2 regions of the Brenneria izadpanahii genome follow, and region 1 is predicted to be linked to the other one. Evidence: predicted binding sites of a transcription regulator. Region 1 holds the regulator's gene; the other holds the start of a gene.
The links. The regulator ArgR, encoded in region 1, controls arginine synthesis, uptake and breakdown. The targets are predictions, from matches to a motif close to ANTGAATAAAAATACANT.
Positions count from the first base shown of each region.

Region 2: the regulator ArgR is predicted to act here: its motif matches at 2,239-2,256, upstream of argF (ornithine carbamoyltransferase).

Region 1 is NZ_CP050854.1:4,571,379-4,575,784, forward strand. Features, by position in the region: gene HC231_RS20370 (DNA-binding protein) at 127-513, opposite strand; gene HC231_RS20375 (helix-turn-helix domain-containing protein) at 700-981, shown strand; gene mdh (malate dehydrogenase) at 1,023-1,964, opposite strand; gene argR (transcriptional regulator ArgR) at 2,435-2,905, shown strand; gene tsaD (tRNA (adenosine(37)-N6)-threonylcarbamoyltransferase complex transferase subunit TsaD) at 2,950-3,966, opposite strand; gene rpsU (30S ribosomal protein S21) at 4,193-4,406, shown strand, end outside.
Region 2 is NZ_CP050854.1:4,754,612-4,759,017, forward strand. Features, by position in the region: gene HC231_RS21255 (alpha/beta fold hydrolase) at 1-679, opposite strand, end outside; gene HC231_RS21260 (GNAT family N-acetyltransferase) at 1,099-1,602, shown strand; gene rraB (ribonuclease E inhibitor RraB) at 1,701-2,126, opposite strand; gene argF (ornithine carbamoyltransferase) at 2,289-3,296, shown strand; gene HC231_RS21275 (NanQ anomerase/TabA/YiaL family protein) at 3,375-3,842, opposite strand; gene HC231_RS21280 (hypothetical protein) at 4,012-4,359, shown strand; gene pyrB (aspartate carbamoyltransferase) at 4,362-4,406, shown strand, end outside.

The DNA.
Region 1 (4,406 bases):
GCCAGGGCATCTGGACATTTCAAGGATGAAGGGAGAGGGAGTATTGTGGAAGAATGGGAATGGAATGAAGAAACAAGGGGGTATTGCCATCTTTACTGACAAAATAAGCAGATGGCAAAATGGTGCTTATTCGGCGGTCACGCCGGGATCGATCTTCTCATCCGCAGACGTAATTCCCAGCTGGCTTAGCGTGGTCGACACGCCAACTCTCAGAATATGAGCGATCAGTTTATCTCTTTCCGTTTCAGAGAGTTGATCATAAATCTGCATCCAGATAGTCAGCGTGGCGGGCTGTTTCCCTGAATATGACGGAGAGTCGCTTTCAAGTAATAACAATTTTTTTACCGTGTCGGGAAGACTATGAATCGAATACTCGACGCCTCTCCCCTGAATCCCCCGACGACGGCGCTTCTCCCAACCATCTTCACGAGCGCGCTTATTTAATCCCTGCCTTGATTTAGGAAGTCCGCCGACGCCAACCAGTTCATTGGTAGCAAACCACTCTTTTTTCATAGCTTTTCATCCTGATAGTGCCATTCCTAACAAAAACGAGGTTAATTGGAATTTTTTTGAGAAATTTATAGGAAATTGATGCTATATTATTTCCTAATAATCATGTCATGTTAGCTTGGCATATAACTAACATCCGTTATTTATACCACTAATGAACAGTCGTCTTATAGCAATAAGGGAAGGATTATGACTTTAAGGAAACATGACTGGCATCCCGCTGATATCATTGCCGCTTTGCGCAAAAAAGGCACAACGCTGGCTGCGGTATCCCGCGCTGCCGGGTTAAGCTCATCAACGCTGGCTAATGCGCTTTCACGTCCGTGGCCTAAAGGGGAGTGGTTGATAGCCGATGCACTGGGCGTTCATCCATCAGAGATCTGGCCAAGCCGCTACTACGATCCGGAAACCAACGAGCTTATTGACAGAAAAAAGCTTATCCGCCCCAATGAAAAGAAGAGCCGGAGATAAAATCTCCGGCTCTGAATTCGTGATGGTAAAAACAGGAGCGTTTATTGGCCCTTAACGAAAGACTCGCCTAATTCGATATCCTGATTAAGCGTATCCAGCATATTTTTAAGCGCTTCTTGTTCAAACGCACTTAAAACGCCGATGTCTTTACGTTCAACGATGCCATTTTTACCCAACAGCACCGGCTGCGCAAAGAAACGGGCATATTGGCCATCGCTTTCGACATAAGAACATTCAACAACGCCGTCGTCACCCAGCAACGCGCGCGTTAATGACAGGCAGAACCGCGCCGCAGCCTGTCCCATTGACAGAGTTGCCGACCCGCCGCCAGCTTTTGCTTCCACGACTTCCGTACCCGCATTCTGGATACGTTTGGTCAAATCGGCGACTTCCTGGTCGCTGAAGCCGATCCCCGGCACCTGCGACAGCAGCGGGAGGATCGTCACGCCGGAGTGCCCGCCGATAACCGGTACGTTGATATCTTCCGGCAGTTTGCCTTTGAGTTCGGCGACGAAGGTATTGGAACGGATAATATCCAGCGTGGTCACGCCGAATAGCTTATTTTTATCGTATACGCCGGCCTTTTTAAGTACCTCGGCCGCAATGGCGACAGTCGTATTGACTGGATTGGTGATAATACCGATACAGGCCTGCGGGCTGGTATTGGCGATTTGCTCGACCAGATTACGGACGATACCCGCATTAACATTGAACAGATCTGAACGATCCATTCCCGGCTTACGGGCTACTCCGGCGGATATCAACACAATATCCGCCCCTACCAGCGCTGGAGTTGCATCAGGACCACAGTAACCTTTGGTTTTTACTGCGGTAGGAATATGGCTCAGATCGACAGCCACCCCCGGCGTCACCGGCGCGATGTCATAAAGAGATAATTCTGAACCTGAAGGAAGCTGGGTTTTGAGGAGGAGAGCAAGGGCCTGACCAATGCCGCCTGCCGCACCAAGAACTGCAACTTTCATCCTAAACTCCTTATAATCGTAAAGTACAAAAATGCCGCGAATTCATTTAATAGAAGAATTAACACAAGAAGAAAAAGTAAAACGTATTCACTTACCGTTAGTGGATACTACTTAAAGACCGGGCGTACCCTATGTCCATAATAATAAATCATAAACGGCTATTAATTAGAAAGGTAAGTAAAGTTAGTGGGCTTCGAGTTAATAACGTAGCACTCATTTATTGCCCATGAATAGGAGGGCTACGACACAGTAATCATCAATATATGAATAACATCATTCTGATAACATTTGATTCACTTTTATGTGACGTGTGACGCATTTTTCAGACTCGGGTGACCCACAAACTTTTTTAATCGTTTTTTCAAATGGCCACAAGTCGCGGCTGGCGATAATATACGCACCGCAGTTGCATAAAAATTCATTAATCTGCATAATCACGGAGTAAACAACTCTGATAAATCCGGTGCAGAATGCGTAATTCAACAAAACAAGAAGACTTAGTTAAAGCGTTCAAAGCGCTGCTGAAAGAAGAGAAATTCAGCTCTCAAAGCGAGATTGTTCAAGCCTTGCAAGACGACGGATTTGAAAACATCAATCAGTCCAAAGTCTCGCGCATGTTGACCAAGTTTGGCGCCGTACGTACGCGCAACGCAAAAATGGAAATGGTCTACTGCCTGCCGGCGGAGCTGGGAGTGCCCACCACCACCAGCCCGCTAAAAAACCTGGTGCGCGATGTCGATTTCAATGACGCCGTCGTGGTTATCCACACCAGTCCAGGCGCGGCCCAGCTAATTGCCCGTCTGCTCGACTCGCTGGGCAAGTCGGAAGGCATACTGGGCACCATTGCCGGCGATGACACCATCTTCACCACTCCCGCCAGAGGATTCAGCGTCAAACAACTCTATGAAGTCATTCTGGTGCTGTTTGAACAAGAGCTCTAACGGAAACAAAACCCGCATTATCCCGATGCGGGTTGATTAACGGCTCAGATGGCAGGTAATTCAGCCAACGGCCAGCGCGGGCGCACCGTTACGCCCAGATCCTGCGTTTCCCCCTGCTGTTGCAGGCGGATCGCCCCCGCATAGGCGATCATCGCGCCGTTGTCCGTACAAAACTCGGGGCGGGCATAAAATACCGAGCCCCCCCGGTTTGCCATCATCTCGCCCAGACGTTGACGCAGCGTACGGTTAGCGCTTACTCCCCCCGCCATCACCAGCCTTTTGAAGCCGGTTTCATCCAGCGCGCGGCGACATTTAATCGCCAGCGTATCCACGACGGCGTCTTCGAAAGCGCGCGCAATATCCGCCCGCGTCTGTTCATCGTCGCCATTGCTGCGGATCGTATTGGCGGCAAACGTTTTCAGGCCGGAGAAACTGAAATCCAGCCCGGGACGATCGGTCATGGGGCGCGGGAAAGTAAAGCGCGCGGCGTTCCCGGTCTGAGCCATTTTTGACAGCATCGGTCCGCCGGGGTAATCCAATCCCAGTAATTTTGCCGTTTTATCAAACGCTTCGCCCGCCGCATCATCAATGGACTCCCCAAGCAACCGATACTCGCCGATGCCGGTTACGCTGATTAGCTGCGTATGCCCGCCGGAAACCAGCAATGCGACAAAAGGAAATTCGGGGGGATTGTCTTCCAGCATGGGCGCTAATAGATGCCCCTCCATGTGATGCACCGCGACGGCGGGAACATTCCAGGCAAACGCCAATGCCCGGCCGACGGTGGCCCCGACCAATAACGCGCCCACCAGACCCGGACCGGATGTATAGGCGACGCCGTCAATGTCGCCGGCCTTTAAATTCGCTTCGCGCAGCGCAGCCTGGATCAACGGTACGGTTTTACGAACGTGATCGCGGGAAGCCAGTTCAGGAACGACACCGCCGTAATCGGCATGGAGTTTTATCTGACTGTACAACTGATTGGCGACCAAACCGGCCTGAGTGTCATAAATGGCAATTCCGGTTTCATCGCAGGATGTTTCGATACCCAATACGCGCATTGCTGTTCCTACTTTAATTACGGTACAAGCCGGGGTTGAATGCAGCTTGCTTCATGCGGCGGATAGTCTACCATAAGCCCCCCGGTTTCCGCGCTGGCGGAGGTTGGGTGTTTTATGATCGTCCAGCCCTTTACAAGGGGCCCCTGTTTGCAGTAGAATTCCGCACCATTTTGAAAAGGCTGGCACAAGGCCAGCGGCAAACCGAATTTATTGAGGTGAGAGGCACATGCCGGTAATTAAAGTACGTGAAAACGAGCCGTTCGACGTAGCTCTGCGTCGCTTCAAGCGTTCCTGCGAAAAAGCGGGTGTTCTGGCTGAAGTTCGTCGTCGTGAGTTTTATGAAAAACCGACTACCGAACGTAAGCGCGCTAAAGCGTCTGCAGTAAAACGTCACGCTAAGAAATTGGCTCGAGAAAACGCACGCCGCACTCGTCTGTATT
Region 2 (4,406 bases), 180 kb from region 1:
TGAACATAATGCCGGCCGTCTTCAGCGCCGGCGGTTGCTGCGTGTAATTACCATTATTCCACGCCGGATCGTTTTTGATGGATTCAATTAATATACGCCGCATCATCCAGTTACGACCGGATAATTCATTCGGTAATGATGCCATCGGCACCAGCGCATCCATCATATCTGGATGTTTTTCACCCCATATCCACGTTTGCATACCGCCCATGGAATAACCCATTACCAGACGCAAATGTTTAATGCCCATTCCCTCTTTTAACAAACGATATTGCGCTTCCACCATATCGTTATAATCATATTGAGGGAATTTCATTCGTAATCCATCGGATGGTTTGGATGATTTTCCAGACCCAATACTTTCGGGCATAATAATAAAGTATTTACTGCTATCCAGCGCCTGGCCGGGACCAAATAACTCTCCGCCGAAACCGTTCGCTAATAACGCTTTAATCGGTTGATTGGTTCCATGCAGTAATAAAACGGCGGGTTTGTTGCGATCGCCGATGGTGTAATAGTGAATGCGGAGATTCTTAAGTTTCTCTCCATTATTGAACGTGAACTCGGGAACAATCCAGTCGGCCTCCTGGGGAGACGGGAAATTAGCCTCTGCGTGCGTTAAGAGTGATACCATTAACAGAAATACACCCATCAGCCCTGATACTATACGGTTATCCATAAAAACAACTCTTTGGCAATCATGGAATATGAGAACACTGATGTTAATGTTTTTTAGGAAAAATCCCAATAACGTAAGCACGCTAATAATGAAAAAACTATTATTATCCGGTATTTTTATTTATGACAAAATTTTATACAGCCAGTTTGTAATAGCATGAGATCTCTGACATTCATACCTCGTTCTTTTGTCCGAACATCCGCGCCGACAGCCTGACATATAACGCCCCATTTTATGCAACGCCGCGCAGCCGGCTCACAATCGTCCCGCGTCAGTTTACCAGCGCATCGCCAATATCCGCGATGGTTAACCTGCCCCCAACAACAGTAATCGGCCATTGCATCAATTTGGGATTAAATGGTATTACAATCCGCCAATAGCGATTCGATTCTCAATACCGTAAAACAAGAGCGAAGACCATGAAAACCGCCATTCCCGCCAACTATTTTATTCGTCCTATTACGGCACCAGACAATGCCGCTATTGCCGGCGTTATCCGCCGCGTTTCCGCAGAGTTCAATTTAACGGCGGATAAAGGCTACACCGTATCCGATCCCAATCTGGACAGTCTGTTTGAGCTGTACAATCAGCCGGATAGCGCCTATTGGGTACTTGAATATCAGGGGGAAGTCGTAGGCGGCGGCGGCATCGCGCCGCTGGTGGGCGGCGATGAAGATGTGTGTGAACTACAAAAAATGTATTTTTTACCCGTGCTGCGCGGCAAAGGCTTAGCCAGACAGCTAGCCTTACAGGCGCTGGACTTTGCCCGCCAGCGCGGCTTTCGCCGTTGCTATCTGGAAACCACCAGTCATTTAACCAGCGCCATCCGTTTGTACCAGTCATTAGGGTTTGAACACATCCCCTACGCCATGGGCAATACCCGTCACACCGATTGTGAAGTGACCATGCTGAAAATGTTGTAGCCCGCATCCCTTTTCACTAAAAAGCGGAGTAAAAGGCAGGCGGCGAAGCAGGCCGTGAGGTTATCGCCGTCACGGCCAAGGAGGCGGGAACTTAATAATTAATGACGTTTTCCGTCGTCATCTTCGTCATAAAAGTCTTCGTCGCTTCCTTCTTCGTCCGCTTCGCCATCGGGATCTTCAAAGTAGGTGCCCCAACCGTCGTAATTCACGCCATAGCGTTCAGCCAGCGTCACCATCTGTTCGACCTGGGCGTCGATCAATTCGGCGTTCAGCGCCACCTCGCTGATGGCGTCGCAGCACATCAGTAAAATGCCGTCTTCCACCTCAAGCTCTTCCGCATCCGTCACTTCATAGCCCAGTTTGAATGCCTCTACCGCAACTTTTTCCAGCACCTCAAACTTCTCGGCCGAGAAATGGTGCTCAATGGTATAGAGCGCATCCGGATCGCTGCCATCATCCAGCAATTCTTCGATGATCAGCCGTGTCTCTTCACGTTGTTCTTCCAGCAATTCGCGGTTTGCCATGCCTCATTCCTCATTAACCGACGTAATATTTCATCATTCTCCCACAGCCCTGCGACCGTCTCCACCATAAAGTTTGCCTCCGGCACTTGAAATTGAATAATTACACATATAAAGTGAATTTTAATTCAAACATCGAGGATGAGCAGCGTGGAGATATGCGTTATGAAATCATTTTATAAGCGCCATTTTTTAAGATTAATGGATTTTACGCCGGTAGAAATCGCCAATCTTTTGGCCCTATCAGCGAAACTGAAAGCCGATAAAAAAAGCGGAAAAGAGATCCGCCATCTGCAAGGTAAGAACATCGCACTCATCTTCGAAAAAGATTCGACCCGGACTCGCTGCTCTTTCGAAGTTGCTGCATACGACCAAGGGGCGCAGGTGACCTACCTGGCGCCGAGCGGAAGCCAAATCGGCCACAAAGAATCCATCAAGGATACGGCGCGCGTTTTGGGAAGAATGTACGACGGCATTCAGTACCGCGGCTACGGTCAGCAGATTGTTGAAACGCTGGCGCAGTATTCCGGCGTCCCGGTCTGGAACGGCCTGACGGATGAGTTTCATCCGACGCAGCTGCTGGCGGATTTGCTGACGATGCAGGAGCATTCACCGGCTAAGCCGCTGTCAGACATAAAGATGGCCTACGTGGGCGACGCGCGTAACAATATGGGCAACACCATGCTGGAAGCTGCCGCCTTGACCGGTCTGGATTTACGTCTGGTCGCGCCCAAAGCCTGCTGGCCGGAAGCAGGACTGGTGGCGGAATGCCAGGCCGCAGCCAAACAAACGGGCGGCGGCATCACCCTGACGGAAGATATTGCTGAAGGCGTAGCCGGCGTCGACTACATCTATACCGACGTATGGGTCTCCATGGGCGAACCCAAAGAGGCCTGGCAGGAACGTATCGCCCTGCTGAAACCTTATCAGGTGAACATGGCGATGATCGCCGCTACCGGTAATCCTCAGGTGAAATTCCTGCATTGCCTGCCGGCGTTTCATGATGACCAAACCACGCTCGGCAAACAGATGGCGGAACAGTATGGGCTGCATGGCGGAATGGAAGTCACGGATGAAGTGTTTGAATCCGCGCACAGCATCGTGTTCGATCAGGCGGAAAACCGGATGCACACCATCAAAGCGGTGATGGTGGCGACGCTAAGTCAGGATTAATCAGGCCGTTGATGCCATCTTCCAGTCATTCCCGCGCCGGCGGGAATGACGAACGGAGTCGGCGGAGATGAAAACGGATTACCGCACCAATGCCGCGTCAATCTTCACCACGGCTTTGCGCACGTGGGCCGGTTCGCCGACCGCGCACAGCGGCTTGTGAACATCTCCGGGGAAAAAGACCACAAAATCGCCTTCCTGCATTACCAGCTGCTTTTCCTGCTCGCCTGAAGGTAAAAAGGCGATATCTTTATCCGCCAGCCAGTCAACGTCGGGGGCGCCCGCCGGAAGATTGCTGAACGTCATCCCTTCCACGCCCGACAGCACAATCTGAATATCCAGGTATTTTGCGTGATACTCGGCGCGGCGCTTTTCCAGCGCTTCGGTGCTATCGTTGGAAATCAGTACGAACGCGTTATTGCCATCAATATCATACTTACCCAGCGGCGTATCCGCCGTTATGTTCTGCTTAACGTATTCAATCGCTTCACGCAGTTTCGCGGGCAGATAAGGAACCAGCTCAAGATGATGGATATTGCCAGTGATCATGATTACCCCTGATTAAAATGAAATGCTGTTTTAACTGACTTTATACGCTTCAATCCGCAGGCTCGCCAGCCTGTTATTCTGAAAAGATGACTTACGTCGTCCCTTATATTTTGCAATCAATCGCTAGCCTCTCCTGCCGCAAGTGATATTCATCCCGCAATCGATTGCCATGCGTAAAAAACCAAGTTTTCCGCTTGAATTAGCGTCATCGGCGCGTATAATTTCCGACAATTTGCCGGGAGGAGTCATGCGCTGCTGCATAAAAAAATCCGCTGTTTATGGTTACCAACCACAACTGCCGTCCGGCAGCCGGCAGGCGTTTTCCTTTCCGTTGCTTGTTCTATCGTTGATAAAAAAGCCCCTCGTTGAGGGGCTTTTTTTTGTGGCCAGCCATCCCTGGCGGCCCCCCTTCAGGCCGTCGCTATGCGGCGTCAAAAACTTCTCCTGGAAGTTTTTTGCCTGTCATTTGTTGCGAATATCTGTATATCTGGCGTCTAACCGTTGGGAGAAAATATAAAAATGGTCAATCCGCTTTATCAAAAACATGTCATTTCAATTAACGAC